DNA from 4 places in the Mesorhizobium sp. M0571 genome. Region 4 is predicted to be linked to each of the others. Evidence: predicted binding sites of a transcription regulator. Region 4 holds the regulator's gene; each other region holds the start of a gene.
The links. The regulator PhoB, encoded in region 4, activates phosphate uptake and scavenging genes when phosphate is short. The targets are predictions, from matches to a motif close to TGTCATNNANCTGTCAT.

Region 1 (4,281 bases), 310 kb from region 4:
CTTGCCGCAGGCAAATGTCTTCGCCTTCTCGTCGGCAAGCTTGCGCGCCTGATCGTTGGCGGCGGGATTGCCGGTGGCGAGCACGAGAGCGATCGTGCAGCCTTCGTGGGCGTCCGGCTGGGCAACCTTGGCGACGATCAGCACTTCCGTCGACTTGTTCTCGCCCTCGGTATCGCTGATCGAGCGACGATGGATGACTGCGAAAGGAACGGCAGTTTTGCCGTTGGCTTCGATACGCCACTCGACTTTGGGTCCAGCCGAATTGAGGCCGGAAAAGCTTTCCCAGACCGTGGTCATGTCGCTAGGCGGAAAGCCGTAGAACAGCGATTCCCGCGCGTCATCGTAGGAAACCAGCACCGGGTAGCCGCCATAGCCCGAACAGGCGAGGTCGGCCCAGTCGCCGTCGCCTTCTTCCGCCTGCGCATAGGTCACGCAGTCCTTCTCCCAGACGAGATCGGTATAGACGCTGGATATATCGCCGGCCCGGGCTGCTTGGCAGAGACCGGCGAGGACAAGCGGGATCAAAAGAGCGCGCATGGCGGACAACTCCGTTCAGGCTGCCGCAGCGTACCGCATGACCCCGAAAATCGGAAACGATTTTCGGAAAGGATCATGCGTAGAATCAAAGTGTTATAGCGTCCTTTGCGCATCCGAAAGGACGCGCGGCGCTGTAATGTCAAATGCTATTTCTTCAAGCTTGCCTCGATCAGAAGATCGGCGTTGCGGGCCACCGACTGCGCCGGTCCGCCGACACCGAACAGCTGGCCGCTGATATAGGCGCCCTCGATCAGGAGCAGCAGCCCGTCGCCCAGCGTGTCGGCGTCGCCGGCGCCCATCTCTGCCGCCATGGCACGCAGGCGGCGGCGCAATTCCTGCTTGTTGGCCTCGCTCACGACGCGGGCCGGATGGCCATGTTCGGGATATTCGACCGCGGCATTGGTCATGCCGCAGCCGCGATAGTCGGGCCTTTGCGTACGCTTGCCGACACGGGTCAGGAAGGCGACGATCTGCGCGCGGGGATCGCCGGGATGGGCGTTCACAGCCTCATCGAAGCGCTCCCAGAACTCGAGGTCATAGTGCCGGAGATAGGATGCGGCCAACTCATCCTTGGACGGAAAGCTGCGGTAGAGGCTGGGCTTGGTGACGCCGGCACGCCGCACGATCTCGTCGACGCCGATCGCCCTGATACCTTGCCGGTAAAACAGATCGCGCGCCACCCGGAGAATCCTTTCGGCGGCGCGAGGCGGCGGTGCGTCATTCGCTTTGATCGTTGGTTCAATGCTTTTCATGTCTGGTGTGCCGATTACCTGGTTGACAATGTTACCGGTCGGTACGTATGTTTCGCGCTCCTGCAACGTACCGGTCAGTAACATGATAGCTCAATCCCGCCCGTTTGGCCAGCGCTACGCTTTCGTCGTGGTCGCCGTCATCTTCCTCTGCCTGCTGATCGCAGCGGGCCTGCGTTCGGCGCCGGCGGTCATGATGCTGCCGCTGGAGAACAGTTTCGGCTGGCGGCGCGACGTCGTCTCGCTGGCCGCGGCCACCGGCATCTTCCTCTATGGCCTGACCGGGCCGTTTGCCGCGGCGCTGATGGAGCGGATCGGGCTTCGCCGCACCCTGCTTGCCGCGCTGCTTTTAATGTCGGGATCGACCGCGCTCAGCCTGTTGATGACCAAACCCTGGCATCTGCTCCTCACCTGGGGCGTGTTTTCCGGCGTCAGCTCGGGCGCCGTCGCCACCGTGCTCGGCGCGACCATCGTCAACCGCTGGTTCAAGACCAATCGCGGCCTGGTGATGGGACTGATGTCGGCGTCCAGCGCCACCGGGCTGCTGGTGTTCCTGCCGCTGCTCGCCTCGCTCGCCCAGTCGGGCGGCTGGAAGCCGGTCGCCATTGCCATTGCCGTGGCCACCGCCTGCCTGGTGCCGCTGGTCTGGCTGCTGGTGCCGGAGCGCCCGGCCTCGATCGGCATGGTGCGTTACGGTGCCGAGGCCGACGACGTGCCGCCGGTGCCGCCAGCCTCGCAAGGCAATTTCCTCACCCAGACGCTGAGCACGCTGCGCCGCGCCGCCGGCACGCGCGTGTTCTGGTACCTGTTCGCCACCTTCTTCGTTTGCGGTTTCACCACCAACGGGTTGGTCGGCACGCATCTGATCGCCTTTTGCGGCGACATGGGCATCGGCGAAGTGCAGGCCGCAGGCCTGCTGTCGATGATGGGCATCTTCGACCTTATCGGCACGACACTGTCGGGCTGGCTCACCGACCGTTTCGACCCGCGCAAGCTGCTCGGCGTCTATTATGGCATTCGCGGCCTGTCGCTGATCTATCTGCCCTATTCCGGCTTCTCGGCGACCAGCCTGATCATCTTCGCGGTGTTTTACGGACTGGACTGGATCGCCACGGTGCCGCCGACGCTCAGGCTCTCCAACGAGGCGTTCGGCGACCGCAGCGGGCCGATCGTCTTCGGCTGGATCGTCGCCGGCCATCAGGTTGGCGCCGCAACGGCCGCCTTTTTCGGCGGCACCATGCGCGAGCTGCAAGGCAATTACGAGCTTGCCTTCCTGATCGCCGGCATGACGGCAATAGCCGCCGCCTGCATCTCGCTGCTGATCAACACCAGCCGCCCGGCGTTCGACCCGGAACCACAGGCGGCATAGGCGCATTCGTCGCAGGAGAGGTGCCGTCGGGCTAAACTGCCGATCTCCCCCACAAGGAGGGCGATCGGCAGTTCGCCCGTTGTTGGTTGTAACGAAACCTTCATCGTTTCGAAATGTGCATGAAACATTGAGGCTGGACCTTGGCGGCGACATTCAACGCCATCCAGGAGACAGCCATGAACAAGATTTCGATGACGCGGCGCGCTTTCGTCACGTCGGCCAGCGCCATTGGCCTGGTCGGCGCGTCGGGCCTCGCCCTTCCTTATTATTCGCGCGCCAATCAGCGCCCGGCCTTCACCCATGGCATCCAGTCCGGCGACGTCGACGCCACCAGCGGCATGGTCTGGACGCGTACGGACCGGCCGTCGCGCGTCATGTTCGAAGTGTCGTCGACGGAGAACTTCGCCAATGCCGTCCGCCTGGCGCCGCTCGATACGTCGCCGGCCAGCGACTATACGGTGAAGCGGCTGCTTACCGATCTCGCCTCCGACCAGGACATCTTCTACCGTATGGTCGCGGCCGATCTTGCCGACATCAACGCCGTTTCAGAGCCGATCGTCGGCCGTTTCCGCACAGCACCTGCCTCGAAGCGCGACATTCGTTTCGCCTGGTCGGGCGACACCGCCGGCCAGGGCTGGGGCATCGACGACACCGGCATGAAGACCTATGCCACGATCGGGAAGCATACGCCCGACTTCTTCCTGCATTCGGGCGACACGATCTATGCAGACGGCGCGATGAAGGACGAGGTTGACCTGCCCGGCGGCGGCAAGTGGAAGAACACCGTGCTCATCGATGAAAAGCGCAAGGTTGCCGAGACGCTGGACGAATACCGGGGTCAGTGGAAATACAATTTGATGGACAGGAACGTGCTCGCACTGAACGCCATCTGCCCGACGTTCTACCAGTGGGACGATCATGAGGTGCTGAACAACTGGTCGGATTCGAAGGATCTGACCGCCGACGACCGCTACACCGAAAAATCCATCCATGTGCTGGCGGCACGCGCTGCACGCGCCTTCCACGAAATGACGACGATCCGCTACGAGCCGTCGGAGCCCGGCCGCGTCTATCGCAAGATCGCCTATGGGCCGCTGCTCGACGTGTTCTTTCTCGACATGCGTTCCTATCGCGGTCCCAATGGTCCGAATATGCAGGAGACGATGACGCCGCAATCGCGCATCCTTGGCGAACAGCAGACGAAATGGCTGAAGCGCGGACTGGCGAATTCCAAGGCAACCTGGAAAATCATCGCCGCCGACATGCCGCTCGGCCTCGTCGTCTGGAACGACGGCACCAAGAAGGTCGGGGCTGAGGCAGTCAGCAATGGCGACAATGGGCTGGCCAAGGGGCGCGAGCTGGAAATTGCCGACCTCCTTCGCTATATAAAGAACGCGGGCATCAGCAATACCGTCTGGCTCACCGCAGACGTGCATTACACAGCCGCGCATTACTACAATCCGGACAAGGCGCAGTTCCAGGACTTCAATCCGTTCTGGGAATTCGTTTCGGGTCCGATCCATTCCGGCACGTTCGGACCTAATGATTTCGACATGACCTTCGGCCCGGAGCTGAAGTTCATCAAGGCGCCGACTGCCGAACAGGGTCAGAACCTGCCGCCGTCGG
Region 2 (4,281 bases), on a different contig from region 4:
GATGGAAGGATGCGAAGCATGGAGGTGATCTGACATGCTTGACGCATATCCTCCGGGGGAGGATATGCGTCAAGCGCTTTTATCAGCCGGTACAACTTCCACAGACACTTCACCTTGAGCATTGCTTGCTCTATGCCTTCCCCATGAAGAAGCTTGCTCGTTTTCTTGGCCTGCTGGTCGTCGCAATAGTCGTTGCGGTGGCGCTTGGCACGCTGCTGCCGCGCCCGCTCTGGCCGGCGGCCGTTGCCGATCCGATCGGCGCAAGCCACCGCATCCTGGTGCTGCAAAATCCGATCCACACCGACATCGCCATCCCGGTCGACGACAATGTGCGCCGGCGCTTCCATTTCCTGGTCGATGCCGGCATTCCGGCCGACATGGCGGAGGTCCGCTACATCGTCTTCGGCTGGGGCGGCCGCGCCTTCTATCTGGAGACGCCGACCTGGTCGGAGCTGAAGGCGGTGCCGGTGCTCAAGGCGCTGACCGTCGACGCCTCGGTGATGCATGTCGACGTTTCCGGCGACATCGCCGAGCTGCATCCCGACGTCGCCGGCTTCGCCATCGGCGATGAGCGCTTTGCGGCGCTGCTCGATTACATTGCAGCAAGCTTCCAGCAGGGACCCAACGGGGCCATGCCGATCGAGAACGCCGCCTATTCCCGCTTCGATCGTTTTTTCGAAGCCAACGGCCATTTCAACGCGCTGGTCGGCTGCAACACCTGGACGGCGGCGGCGTTACGCATAGCCGGGCTGCGCACAGGCTGGTGGAACCCGCTGCCGGCCTCGCTCGGCCTGTCGATGCGGCTTTATGATTGACAGGTGTTCCGGCTGATCAGCGCCGCGATTCTTCGCGCCCCCTCTGTCCTGCCGGACATCTTCCCCACAGGGAGGGAGATTGGCAGCTTCGGCGCTGCGCTTCATCCTGCAACGTTGCAAATTGGCGAAAGCCGAGGTGACGGCCGATTCTCCCCCCAAGTGGGGGAGATGTCCGGCAGGACAGAGAGGGGCGCTGTCCCGCCGGCCTGTCGAGCGTATCATCGCGCGCCACCATCCGGCATCCGCCAGCCATAGAGCCAGTCGAGATCAGCGGTTAGCTTTTCGGACGAGCGCATCGCCAGGAACAGGTTGCGGGCCATCGCCACCGGCCCGGCCGCATGCCAGGCGAGGCGGTTGATGGCGCCGCGGCGGGCGACCTGGGCGACGCGCGGCCGCCGTGCCTGTTCCCAAGCGGCAAGCGCCCCCTCAAGATCGGCTGGCGAAGCGGCAACGAAGCCGGCAAGCGTCGCGGCGTCCTCGATCGCCATCGCCGCGCCCTGTGCGGCAAAGGGCGTCATCGCATGCGCCGCATCGCCGATCAGGGCGATCCCTTCCCGCGTCGTCCACCGCCGCTGCTCGACGGTGTGGATCGGCCATGCCGTCCACGGCGCCGCCTCGCCCGCCAGCCGGACCAGCGCCGGCGCGGTACCGCGCATGGCGCTGGCGAAACTGGCGGGGTTGGCATGCCCCGACCAGCCTTCGGCGATGCGCTCGCCCTTGGTGAAGGCAGCGAGGTTGAAGGCAGTGCCACGTCTGACCGGATAGGCGACCATATGGAAGCCGGGATGGAGGAATGCAGTAACGCAATAGGGCGCGCCGACCGCTGCAAAGGCTTGCCCAGCAGGGCTGCCGGCACCCACGGTGGCGCGCCAGGCAAGCTCGCCCGAGAAGCGGCTTCTGACAAAATCGGCCTCCTTGCGGGCCAGCTTTTCTCGCACCGACGACCAGACGCCATCGGCGCCGATCAGCAAGAATGCCGCGGTTTCGACGGTCGTGCCGGCGCTCTCGATCGTCGCCGTGATGCCATGCGGTCCGGTGGCGGCACTGCCGACGCGGGCACCGGTGACAAGCTCGATCTCAGGCCGCTCGGCTGCTCGCTGCATCAGCGCGGCTTGCAGATCGGCACGGTGGGCGACGAGATAGGGCGCCCCCCAGCGCGTTTCGGCGGCGTGGCCAAGCGGTACGCGCGCCAGCTCGCGCAGCGTGGCGGCATCCTTGAGTACGACCGCCTCGGGCCGCACCGCATTGGGCATCAGCCGATCGAGTACGCCGAGTTGTCGAAGAATGCGCGTCGCGTTGGGCGAAAGCTGGATGCCGGCGCCGACAGCCTCGAGGTGCTGCGCTTGTTCGAACAATTTTACCGAATAGCCGCGCTCGGCGAAGGCCAATGCCGCGGTCAGCCCGGCGACGCCCGCCCCGGCGATGACCACCTGCCGGGACTGCGTTTCTCGCATCAGGCTTGTCGCGGAAGAATCAGGCGGCCTGGTCGATATAGAGGCAGCCCGGCGGCTGCGTTTCCAATGCCTTCAGCTTCGGCGAATAGCGATAGAGCGTCGAGCAATAGGGGCAGACTTTTTCATTGTCGTCGCCCATGTCGAGAAACACATGCGGATGGTCGAAAGGTGGGTTGGCGCCGGTGCACATGAATTCCTTGACGCCGATGTCGATCGCCGGATAGCCCGCATCGTTCTGGAAATGGGGAATGGAACCGCCTGCCATCGTCGTCTCCTGATCTTGTCGATTGCATCTGGATTATAACCCGTCTCTTTGCAAGATCGATGAAATGAAACTGTCGCAAAAGCCTGTCAGAGGATAAGTTAAGCCGGTTAACGCCGTAATCGGCGGACGGGTGTGGGAAGAGCAGGAATCATGAACGAACTGAAGCCGGTCCAGAACGAATTCATCACCGTCGAGGTGGCGAGCCCCGAAGGCGGCAATCCCGACCGCTTCGTCAATCGCGAGTTTTCCTGGCTGCAATTCAATCGGCGCGTGCTTGAGGAATCGCTGAACGCCAATCATCCGCTGCTCGAGCGCGTTCGCTTCCTGTCGATATCGGCCGCCAACCTCGACGAGTTCTTCATGGTCCGCGTCGCCGGTCTTGCCGGCCAGGTGCGAGAAGGCATAGTGCTGAAGAGCCCGGACGGCCGCACCCCCGAACAGCAGCTCGAACAATTGCTGCGCGAGGTCGAACGTCTGCAGGAGGACCAGCAGAACAGTCTTTCGGCGCTGATGCTGCTGCTCAACAAGGAAGGCATCGAGAGCATCACCCGTGATGCGCTGACCAAGGACGAGAAGGTCTGGCTCGAGGACCATTTCCAGGAGCAGGTGTTTCCGGTCCTGACGCCGCTGTCGATCGACCCGGCGCATCCGTTTCCGTTCATTCCCAATCTCGGTTTCTCGATGGCGTTGCAATTGCGCCATCGCAAGAACGGCGAGGAAATGAGCGCGCTTTTGCGCCTGCCGGTGGCGCTGAGGCGCTTCATCCGCTTGCCGGATCGCAAGCACCATGTCCGCTTCATCCCGCTCGAAGAGGCGGTCAGTCTCTACATCGGCAAGCTGTTCCCCGGCTATGAGGTCAAGGGCTCCGGTACGTTCCGCATCATCCGCGACAGCGATATCGAGGTCGAGGAAGAATCCGAGGACCTGGTGCGGCTGTTCGAGACGGCACTGAAGCGGCGGCGCCGCGGCTCGGTCATCCGGATCGAATTCGACCGGCTGATGCCGCCCGAGCTGCGCGACTTCGTCGCCGGCGAGCTTGGCGTCTCGGCAAGCCGCATCAGCGTGCTCACCGGTCCGCTGGCGCTCAGCCAGATTTCGGAGATCGTCGCCGTCGCCCGCGACGATCTGAAATTCACGCCCTACAACCCGCGCTTCCCCGAGCGCATCCGCGAGCATGGCGGCGATTGTTTTGCCGCGATCCGCGAGAAGGACATCATCGTCCACCACCCCTACGAATCCTTCGACGTGGTGGTGCAGTTCCTGCGCCAGGCGATGGCCGACCCGGAAGTGGTGGCAATCAAGCAGACGCTCTACCGCACCTCCAACGACAGCCCGATCGTGCGCGCTTTGGTCGACGCCGCCGAGGCCGGCAAGTCGGTGACGGCGCTGGTCGAGCTCAAGGCGCGTTTCGACGAAGAAGCCAACATCCGCTGGGCCCGCGACCTCGAGCGCGCCGGCGTCCAGGTCGTCTTCGGCTTCCTCGAGCTGAAGACCCACGCGAAAATGTCGCTGGTGGTGCGGCGCGAGGATGGCAGGCTACGCAATTACGTGCATCTCGGCACCGGCAACTACCACCCTGTCACCGCGCGCATCTACACCGACCTGTCCTTCTTCACCACCGCCCCGACGATCGCGCGCGATGTCGCCCAGCTGTTCAACTTCATCACCGGCTATGCCGAGCCGGCCGAGCAGATGCGGCTGGCCATCTCGCCGTTTACGCTGCGCGACCGCATCCTCAAGCACATTT
Region 3 (4,281 bases), on a different contig from region 4:
ATGGATCGACGAGAATCTGCATGACTATTTCCGCCACACCGGGCCCAGCCTCTCGCCCTTCAATGCCTGGACCCTGCTGAAAGGCCTGGAGACGCTGCCGCTGCGTGTGCGACAGCAGACGGAAAGTGCCGGCCGGATCGCGGACTTTCTCGCCGAGCGCCCGGAAATCGCCCGCGTCATCTATCCCGGCCGCGCCGACCACCCGCAAGCGGCCGTGGTCAAGAAGCAGATGTCGGGCGGCTCGACGCTGATCTGCCTCGATGTGAAGGGCGGCAAGCCGGCGGCCTTTGCCTTCCAGAACGCGCTCGACATCGTGCTGATTTCCAACAATCTCGGCGACGCCAAGAGCCTGATCACCCATCCCGCGACGACCACGCACAAGAACTTGACCGATGAGGCCCGCGCCGAGCTCGGCATCGGACCGGGCACGCTCAGGCTTTCCGTCGGCCTGGAAGATACCGACGATCTGCTCGAAGATATCGAACAAGCGCTGAGAGCTGCCGGATAAGGGGCTGACCGAACAGAGGTGAGCGGGACGTGCCCTCAGGCGCCGGACGGGGTCTCTTCCAGTTCCGCGACGGCCTTGGTTTGGATGGTCATCACGTTGCCGCGCCAGTCGACGGCGCTGCTCAGCCAGCCGCGCGCCCAAATGGCGGGAAGCATCACGTCCCGCGCCATCATCGCCGGGATGGTGCGCAGCGACAGGTGCCATCCCTTGGCTGAGGCCAGGGCGCATTCCGGCAGGTAGGCCGCGACCAGCACGGCAATGGCGGTGGCCGGTAGGCTGACGCCGGCATCCGCCGCCGCGATCAGCGCAAGCACCAGCGGCGGCGCCGCGCCGATCAGGATCTCGGGGGCGAAGAACAGCGCAAAGGTGACGCGGCGCAGGCGTGCCCAGCGGGCCTGCCGGGACCAGATCTCGCCCAACGTGCGCCGGGCGAGCGGCTGTTCGAAGGGCGAGGCGACAAGGTTGACGCGCAATCCGAGCCGGTTCACCAGCTTGGTCGCGGCGGCGTCCTCGGCGATCTCGGCGGCCAGCGCGCGGATGCCGCCATTGGCGTCGAGCATCGGCTTGTTCCACAACATGCTCTTGCCCTGGGCAAAGCCGAGACCGAGCGCCTCGCCGGCATATTGCCAGCGCGCCTGCAGCGGGTTGAGAAAGGCGCATTCGACCTCCCCCCAAAACCCGTCCGGTCGCGAGCCGATCGGCGTCGAGCAGACAAGGCCGGTATCGGGCCGCCATGCCGCCATCAGCTGCTGGACATAATCGCTCGGCATAAGCACGTTGGAATCGGCAAGGATGACCCAGCGATAATGCGCTGCTTCCCAACCCTTCACGCAATTGTTGAGTTTCGGATTGCCGCTGATGCGGTCGTCGCCGACAAGCAGCCGGGCGCGTATAGCTGGAAAACGCGCCATTGCGGCGGTGATCGGCTTGACCACCGGGTCGTCGGCATGGGCGACGCAGAAGATGAGTTCGTAGCGCGGCCAGTCGAGTGAGAAGGCGCGCTCCAGCGTCTCATCGGCAAACGGCTCGACGCCGCGCGCCGGGACGACGATCGATACCGGCGGCGCGTTGGCGGCGGGCGGTGCGATCCTGGCTGGTCGCTTCAGCTTCAGCGAAGCTAACAGGATGCTGGCGAGATTTGAAAGAAGGAGGGCTATGGAAAGGAGGGCGGCTGCGAACGTCGGTTCCATCGATATCTGGTCACTCCAGAAATGTCGGCCGCATGACGGCCGTTTTCAACAATTCGACAGAACGCTGAGTCGCCCGGCACAAGCCTGCACACCATCATTGTCGTGTGTCACTCAAATGACATTGTTTTTCGGCACCTGCGCTTGAGATCGGGCAAGGAGACGACGCGCATCGTTGACCAAACTGCGCTGAGCGTCGAAAATTCCGTCTACATGGCTTTGGAGCAGTTTATGTACAGTGCCGTCACCCGCAACATCGAAGTGCAGGTCAGGCCGTTCTATCTGGAGGATCACTCCGACCCGCCGCAAAACCGCTATGTCTGGGGCTACCAGGTGACCATCGACAATCAGTCGGACGAGTTCGTGCAGCTTCTGTCGCGCTACTGGCACATTACCGACGGCACCGGCAAGGTCGAGGAAGTGCGCGGCCCCGGGGTCGTCGGCGAGCAACCCGGACTCAACCCCGGCGACAGCTATCAGTATACGTCTGGATGCCCGCTCTCGACCCCGTCCGGCATCATGGTCGGGCACTACACAATGCGCAACAAGCGGGGCGAAACGTTCGACGTCGCCATCCCCGCCTTCTCGCTCGATTTGCCGGGCACGCGGCGCACCGTCAATTGACGGCCGTCATCCGGCCGCTGCAAACTCCGCCGGGTCGAAGTCATATTGTTTCGAGCAGAATTCGCAGGCGACGTGAATGCTGCCATCCTCGGTGCTGTCCCTGATCTCCTCGGCGGAAAAACCTTCGAGGATGCCGCGGATCTTCTCCCTCGAGCATGAGCACTGGTCGGCGACCGGCGCGCCGCCGAAGACGCGGACGCCATGCTCGTGGAACAGCCGGTAAAGCAGCCGCTCGGCACCGATCGTCGGATCGATCAGCTCGGTCGGTTCAATGGTACCAAGCAGCGCCAGCAGTTCCTGCCAGGAATTGTCGGTCGGGTCGTGAATTTCCTCACGCGGATCGCCGTCGCCGCCGGGAAGGTCAGGCACGCGCATGCGCTCTGGCGACTGCGGCAGGAACTGTGCCAACAGGCCACCGGCGCGCCATTGCTCGCGGGCACCGCCGACGCCGGGCGTCAGAAGCTTGGCCACCGAAAGCCGAAGGTCGGTCGGAATCTGCTCCGACTGGCGGAAATAGGTCCGTGCGGCTTCCTCCAGTGTGACGCCGTCAAGCTGGACGATGCCCTGGTAACGTTGCGTGTGGGCGCCCTGGTCGATGGTCAGCGCCAGGACGCCGCTGCCGAGCAGCGTCTGCGGTGACGTCTCGCCGGCGGCCGTCAAAGCCTCCAGCCGGTCGGCATCGAAGCGGGCATAGGCGCGCAGCGCGTGCGGCGTGGAGAAATCCGCGACCAGCATGTCGACCGGCCCGTCGGTGCGGGTCTGCAGAATGAACTTGCCCTCGAACTTCAGCGAAGTTCCGAGCAGTACCGTCAGCACACAGGCTTCGGCCAGTAGCCGGCCCACCGGCTCGGGATAGTCGTGGCGGCTGAGGATGGCATCGAGCATCGGCCCGAGCTGGACGGTGCGGCCGCGCACGTCGAGCGGGCCGACCTCGAACGGCACGACATGGTCGTCGCCGGCATAGCCGAATTCGCCGAGCTTGGGTTGATATTCAGCCAATTGATGAGTTTCCAACATGACAAAGCTCCGGGGCGCGGCGATGCCGCCCTTCGGGGCGCATGCGACGAGACGCGCTCGATTTGCGTGATGCGCCTGAGATAGGCACCACGCACTCCCGGATCAAGGCGGCCCGGATCGGGCCGGCCCGGATCACGGCGGCCCGGATCAAGCGCCCAGGCACCAGGCCAAAACCGCCTTCTGGGCATGGAGCCGGTTCTCGGCCTCGTCAAACACCACCGAATGCGGCCCGTCGATGACCTCGTCGGTGACCTCTTCGCCGCGATGCGCCGGCAGACAGTGCATGAACAGCGCGTCCGGTTTGGCCTTCGCCATCAACGCCGCATTGACCTGGTAGGGCAAGAAGACATTGTGGCCGCGGGCACGGTGCTCCTGGCCCATCGACACCCAGCAGTCGGTGACGATGCAGTCGGCCTCGTGAACGGCCTCCTCGGGCGAACGGGTGAATTTCAGCTTGCCGCCATTGGCTTTCGCCCAGTCGACATGCTTCTGAGCCGGTTCGCTGCCCTCGGGCACGGCGACGTTCAGCTTGAAGCGGAACCGCGCAGAGGCCTCCAGTAAGGAATGCAGGACGTTGTTGCCGTCGCCAGTCCAGGCGATCGTCTTGCCGGCCACCGGACCGCGATGCTCTTCGAAGGTCATGATGTCGGCCATCAACTGGCAGGGATGGGTCTCGTCGGTCAGCCCGTTGATGACGGGGACCGTAGCGTTTTCCGTCAGTTCCAGCAGCCGGTCATGCGAGGTGGTGCGGATCATGATGGCATCGACATAACGCGACAGCACCTTGGCCGTGTCGGCGATGGTCTCGGAGCGGCCAAGCTGCATCTCGGTGCCAGTCAGCATGATCGTCTCGCCACCCAGCTGCCGCATGCCGACGTCGAACGACACGCGCGTGCGCGTCGAGGGCTTGTCGAAGATCATCGCCAGCACCTTGCCTTCGAGCGG
Region 4 (4,281 bases):
GCGGCCTGCTCAACGCCATCGCCGGCAGCCTGGTCATGACGGTCATCGCCGTTATCGTTGGCACGCCAATCGGCGTTCTGGCCGGCACCTACATGGCCGAGTATGGACGCTTTTCGCGCATCACCACCGTCGTCCGCTTCATCAACGACATCCTGTTGTCGGCGCCGTCGATCATCATCGGCTTGTTCGTCTATGAATTGATGGTGCGGCCAATGGGGCATTTCTCGGCGATTGCCGGCGCCGTTGCGCTTGCCATCCTGGTCATTCCGGTGGTCGTGCGCACTACTGAAGACATGCTCAACCTGGTGCCGAACGCGTTGCGTGAAGCCGGCGCCGCGATCGGCGCGCCGCGCTGGGTGGTGATCCGTTCGGTCGCCTACCGCGCCGCATTGTCCGGCATCGTCACCGGCATATTGCTGTCGATAGCACGCATTTCCGGCGAGACGGCGCCGCTGCTCTTCACCGCGCTCAACAACCAGTTCTGGAGCAGCAATATCAACGCGCCGATGGCCAGCCTGCCGGTGACCATCTTCCAGTTCGCTCTCAGCCCTTACGAGGAATGGCAGCAGCTGGCGTGGACCGGCGCACTCATAATCACCCTGACGGTTCTGGGCTTGAGCATCCTCGCCCGCAGCCTTACCGGACGCAGAGAGGACAGATGACACAGATGTTGTCCCCGGACATGACGATGACCGAAACGGTCGCCGAGAAGACGAAGATCGAGGTCAAGAACCTCAACTTCTACTACGGCCAGAGCAAGGCGCTGAAGGACATCAGCCTGTCGCTGCCCGAGCGCAGTGTCACGGCCTTCATCGGGCCTTCGGGCTGCGGGAAGTCGACGCTGCTGCGCGTCTTCAACCGCATCTACGAGCTCTACCCGAAACAGACAGCCGAGGGCCAGGTCCTGCTCGACGGCAAGAACATTCTCGACCGGTCGCAGGATCTCAACCTGCTCAGGACCAAGATCGGCATGGTGTTCCAGAAGCCGACGCCGTTCCCCATGTCGATCTACGAGAACATCGCCTTCGGCGTCAGGCTCTACGAGAATCTCGGCAAGTCCGAGATGGACGGCCGCGTCGAACAGGCGTTGAAGCGTGCCGCGCTTTGGGGCGAGGTCAGGGACAAGCTCAACGCCAGCGGCTTGAGCCTCTCCGGCGGCCAGCAGCAGCGGCTCTGCATTGCCCGCACCGTGGCAGTGAAGCCGGAAGTCATTCTGCTCGACGAACCGGCCTCGGCCCTCGACCCGCTGTCGACCGCCAAGATCGAGGAACTGATCGACGAATTGCAAGCCGACTACACGATCGTCATCGTCACTCACAACATGCAGCAGGCGGCGCGCGTGTCGCGCCAGACTGCCTTCATGTATCTGGGTGAGCTGGTCGAGTTCGACCGGACCGAGAAGATCTTCACGTCGCCCCGCGAGAAGCGCACGCAGGACTACATCACCGGCCGCTTCGGCTGAGCGGTGCCGATCACGCAGACGAGGACAATATCATGGCCGAACATACAGTCGCGTCTTTCGACGAGGATCTCGAGCAGATCAGCAAGCTGATCCGCGACATGGCCGACCTCGCCGGTTCGATGGTCGGCGGGGCGACCAAGGCCCTGTTGAATTCCGACAATGCGCTGGCGCAGCGCGTTGTTTCGGACGACGCCATCATGGATGCGCGTCAACGCGAACTGGACGACCGCGCCATCACCCTGATCGCCAAGCGCCAGCCGATGGCCCACGATCTGCGCCATGTCGTCGGGGCGATCCGCATGGCCGGCGACCTCGAACGCATCGGCGACCTTGCCAAGAATATCGCCAAGCGTGTGAGTGCGGTCGGCCTCAGCGTCACGCCGCGCGACCTATCGCATTCCATCGATGCGATGGCGCAGCTGGTGCTCATCCAGGTGCAGGGCGTCATCGAGGAGTATGCTGCCGGCGATGCGGCCGCGCTGGCCAAGCTACGCGCCGCCGACGAGCGCATCGACGTCAAATACACGTCCGTGTTCCGCGAGCTGTTGACGTACATGATGGAAGACCCGCGCAACATCACCGCTTGCACGCATCTGCTGTTCTGCGCCAAGAATCTGGAGCGGATCGGCGACCATGTCACCAACATCGCCGAAAATGCGTATTATGTGCTGACCGGCGAGCAATTGCCTGTCAATCGTCCGAAGCAGGACGAAACGACAATGTCCGCACCGGTGACATGATGGGGGTGCCCAGCCGATGATCGCACCACGCATAATGGTGGTGGAGGACGAGGAGCCGTTGGGTGTGCTGCTCCGCTACAATCTCGAATCCGAAGGCTACCAGGTCGAGGTGGTGACACGCGGCGACGAAGCCGAGATCCGTTTGCAGGAGAATGTGCCCGATCTTCTGGTGCTCGACTGGATGATACCAGCGGTTTCCGGCATCGAGCTCTGCCGACGGTTGCGGGTGCGCCCCGAAACCGAGCGGCTGCCGATCATCATGCTGACCGCGCGCGGCGAGGAGAGCGACCGGGTGCGCGGTCTTTCGACCGGCGCCGACGACTATCTGGTCAAACCGTTTTCGACACCGGAATTCATGGCCAGGGTCAAGGCGCTGCTGCGCCGCGCCAAGCCGGAAGTGCTGTCCAGCGTGCTGAAGGTCGGCGACATCGTGCTCGATCGCGAATCGCACAGGGTCTATCGCAAGAAGAGCGAAATCCGGCTCGGGCCGACCGAATTCCGGCTGCTCGAATTCATGATGCGGCATCCCGGCCGCGTCTTCTCGCGCAGCCAGTTGCTCGATAATGTCTGGGGCGAGACGATCTACATCGACGAACGCACCGTCGACGTGCATGTCGGGCGGCTGCGCAAAGCCGTCAATAACGGCCGCATGCCGGATGTCATCCGCACCATCCGCGGTGCCGGCTATGCGATCAGGGAAGATTGACCTGCCTGGTCAGGCTACGTTCTTTCTGATGCCGGGCCTCATTTGCGCGCCCGGCGCGAAAATCTCCTGGTCGACGAAGCTTAACGCCCGCATCGCGCAGCCTTCGCGGATCAGCGGCAATTCGTTCGGCTCGGTGTCGAAGGAGATCGAGCTCGAATGCTGGCCACCGGCGGTCTGGGCGATGGCCTTGCGCAAGGCCGGCTCGATCAGATCGAAGGCGGCGGCACTGACGCCGACCATCGCGACCGGTGCTGGATCGATCAGCGCGAACAACGAGCCGAGACCGAAACCCAGCGCTTCGCCGGCCCTGCGGTAGGCCTCGCGTTCCGGCCCATCCTTCTCGCGGGCCCGGGCCGCCAACGCGCGCATGTCGGCGTCGCTGACGTCGGCGACCGGTTTGCTGTCTTCGCTCATCCCCGTAGCGTTGCGCCAGATGGCGTAATTGCCTGCATAGGCCTCGATGCAGCCGCGCCGCCCGCAACGGCAGAGCGCGCCGCCTGGACGATGGATCATGTGGCCAAACTCGCCGCCCGAGGAATGCGTGCCGGTGAACAGCTCGCCCTTCAGCACCAGCCCCATGCCGATGCCGTGCGAAAGCAGGATGGCGATGAAGTCGTCGCGATAGCGATCCGGATCGCGCCAGCGCAAAGCCACCGCCATCATATTGCAATCGTTCTCCACCGTGGCCGGGATGCCGAATTCGTCTTCCAGCATGTCGGCAAAGGCGATGTCCGTCTGCGGCGTGATCGGCGACCACAGCATGGCGCGTGCAGGGGAGTCGGTAATTCCCTGAATCGCCAGGGCGATGCGGGCGACACTGCGGACGTCAAGGTCTGGATCTTCCAGCCGGCGCCGGACGATGGCCATGCATTCGCGGATCAGCTCGTCGCGCGGCATGGTCAGCGTGTCCAGCCGGCGCTGTTCCTCGACGACCACCTGTCCCGCATAGTCGATGATGGCGGCCGACAGGAAATTCAGCGACAACACCACGGTCAGCACCGCCGCCGCTTCCGGGTTGAGGGCGAGGCCGACCTGCGGACGACCGCGTTTCAACGAAACGGGCTCGTTTGCCTTGCTCTCGGCGAGGATGCCTTCCCGTATCAGGTCGGAGGAGATCGCCGATATGGTCGAATGGCTGAGGCCGGTGGTTGCAGCGATCTCCGTACGCGACGGCTGGCTGGCCCGGCGCACCGCCGAGATCACCATCGCCCGGTTGCGCCGGCGCAAATCGTCATGGCGGATTCCGACCGACATCGTTTTGCTTTCCTCCCGGTTGCCGCGGCCGCTCATGAACCGGAAGCCGTCGGTAATGTCCGACAAATAGTGTCAGATACAGGCAAATAGTGTCAGATGCCGGCGGCGCTGTCATCGTT

Region 1: NKI85_RS00530 (alkaline phosphatase D family protein) is a predicted target of PhoB. The motif match lies at 2,743-2,759, and genes of this name have one in related genera.
Region 2: NKI85_RS26445 (RNA degradosome polyphosphate kinase) is a predicted target of PhoB. The motif match lies at 2,595-2,611, and genes of this name have one in related genera.
Region 3: NKI85_RS03830 (ceramide glucosyltransferase) is a predicted target of PhoB. The motif match lies at 1,803-1,819, and genes of this name have one in related genera.

What each region holds. Positions count from the first base shown of each region.
Region 1 covers NZ_JAMYQT010000001.1:98,761-103,041, forward strand. Annotated here, with positions in the region: gene NKI85_RS00515 (hypothetical protein) at 1-537, opposite strand, end outside; gene NKI85_RS00520 (TetR/AcrR family transcriptional regulator) at 684-1,289, opposite strand; gene NKI85_RS00525 (MFS transporter) at 1,372-2,655, shown strand; gene NKI85_RS00530 (alkaline phosphatase D family protein) at 2,832-4,281, shown strand, end outside.
Region 2 covers NZ_JAMYQT010000028.1:41,399-45,679, reverse strand. Annotated here, with positions in the region: partial or broken gene NKI85_RS37955 (metal-sensing transcriptional repressor) at 1-36, opposite strand, end outside; gene NKI85_RS26460 (TIGR02117 family protein) at 144-815, shown strand; gene NKI85_RS26455 (FAD-dependent monooxygenase) at 1,034-2,269, opposite strand; gene NKI85_RS26450 (zinc-finger domain-containing protein) at 2,289-2,534, opposite strand; gene NKI85_RS26445 (RNA degradosome polyphosphate kinase) at 2,685-4,281, shown strand, end outside.
Region 3 covers NZ_JAMYQT010000002.1:281,441-285,721, forward strand. Annotated here, with positions in the region: gene NKI85_RS03825 (O-succinylhomoserine sulfhydrylase) at 1-508, shown strand, start outside; gene NKI85_RS03830 (ceramide glucosyltransferase) at 544-1,698, opposite strand; gene apaG (Co2+/Mg2+ efflux facilitator ApaG/CorD) at 1,927-2,319, shown strand; gene NKI85_RS03840 (Hsp33 family molecular chaperone) at 2,326-3,336, opposite strand; gene argF (ornithine carbamoyltransferase) at 3,484-4,281, opposite strand, start outside.
Region 4 covers NZ_JAMYQT010000001.1:408,432-412,712, forward strand. Annotated here, with positions in the region: gene pstA (phosphate ABC transporter permease PstA) at 1-662, shown strand, start outside; gene pstB (phosphate ABC transporter ATP-binding protein PstB) at 659-1,462, shown strand; gene phoU (phosphate signaling complex protein PhoU) at 1,495-2,202, shown strand; gene phoB (phosphate regulon transcriptional regulator PhoB) at 2,219-2,908, shown strand; gene NKI85_RS02025 (ROK family protein) at 2,918-4,162, opposite strand.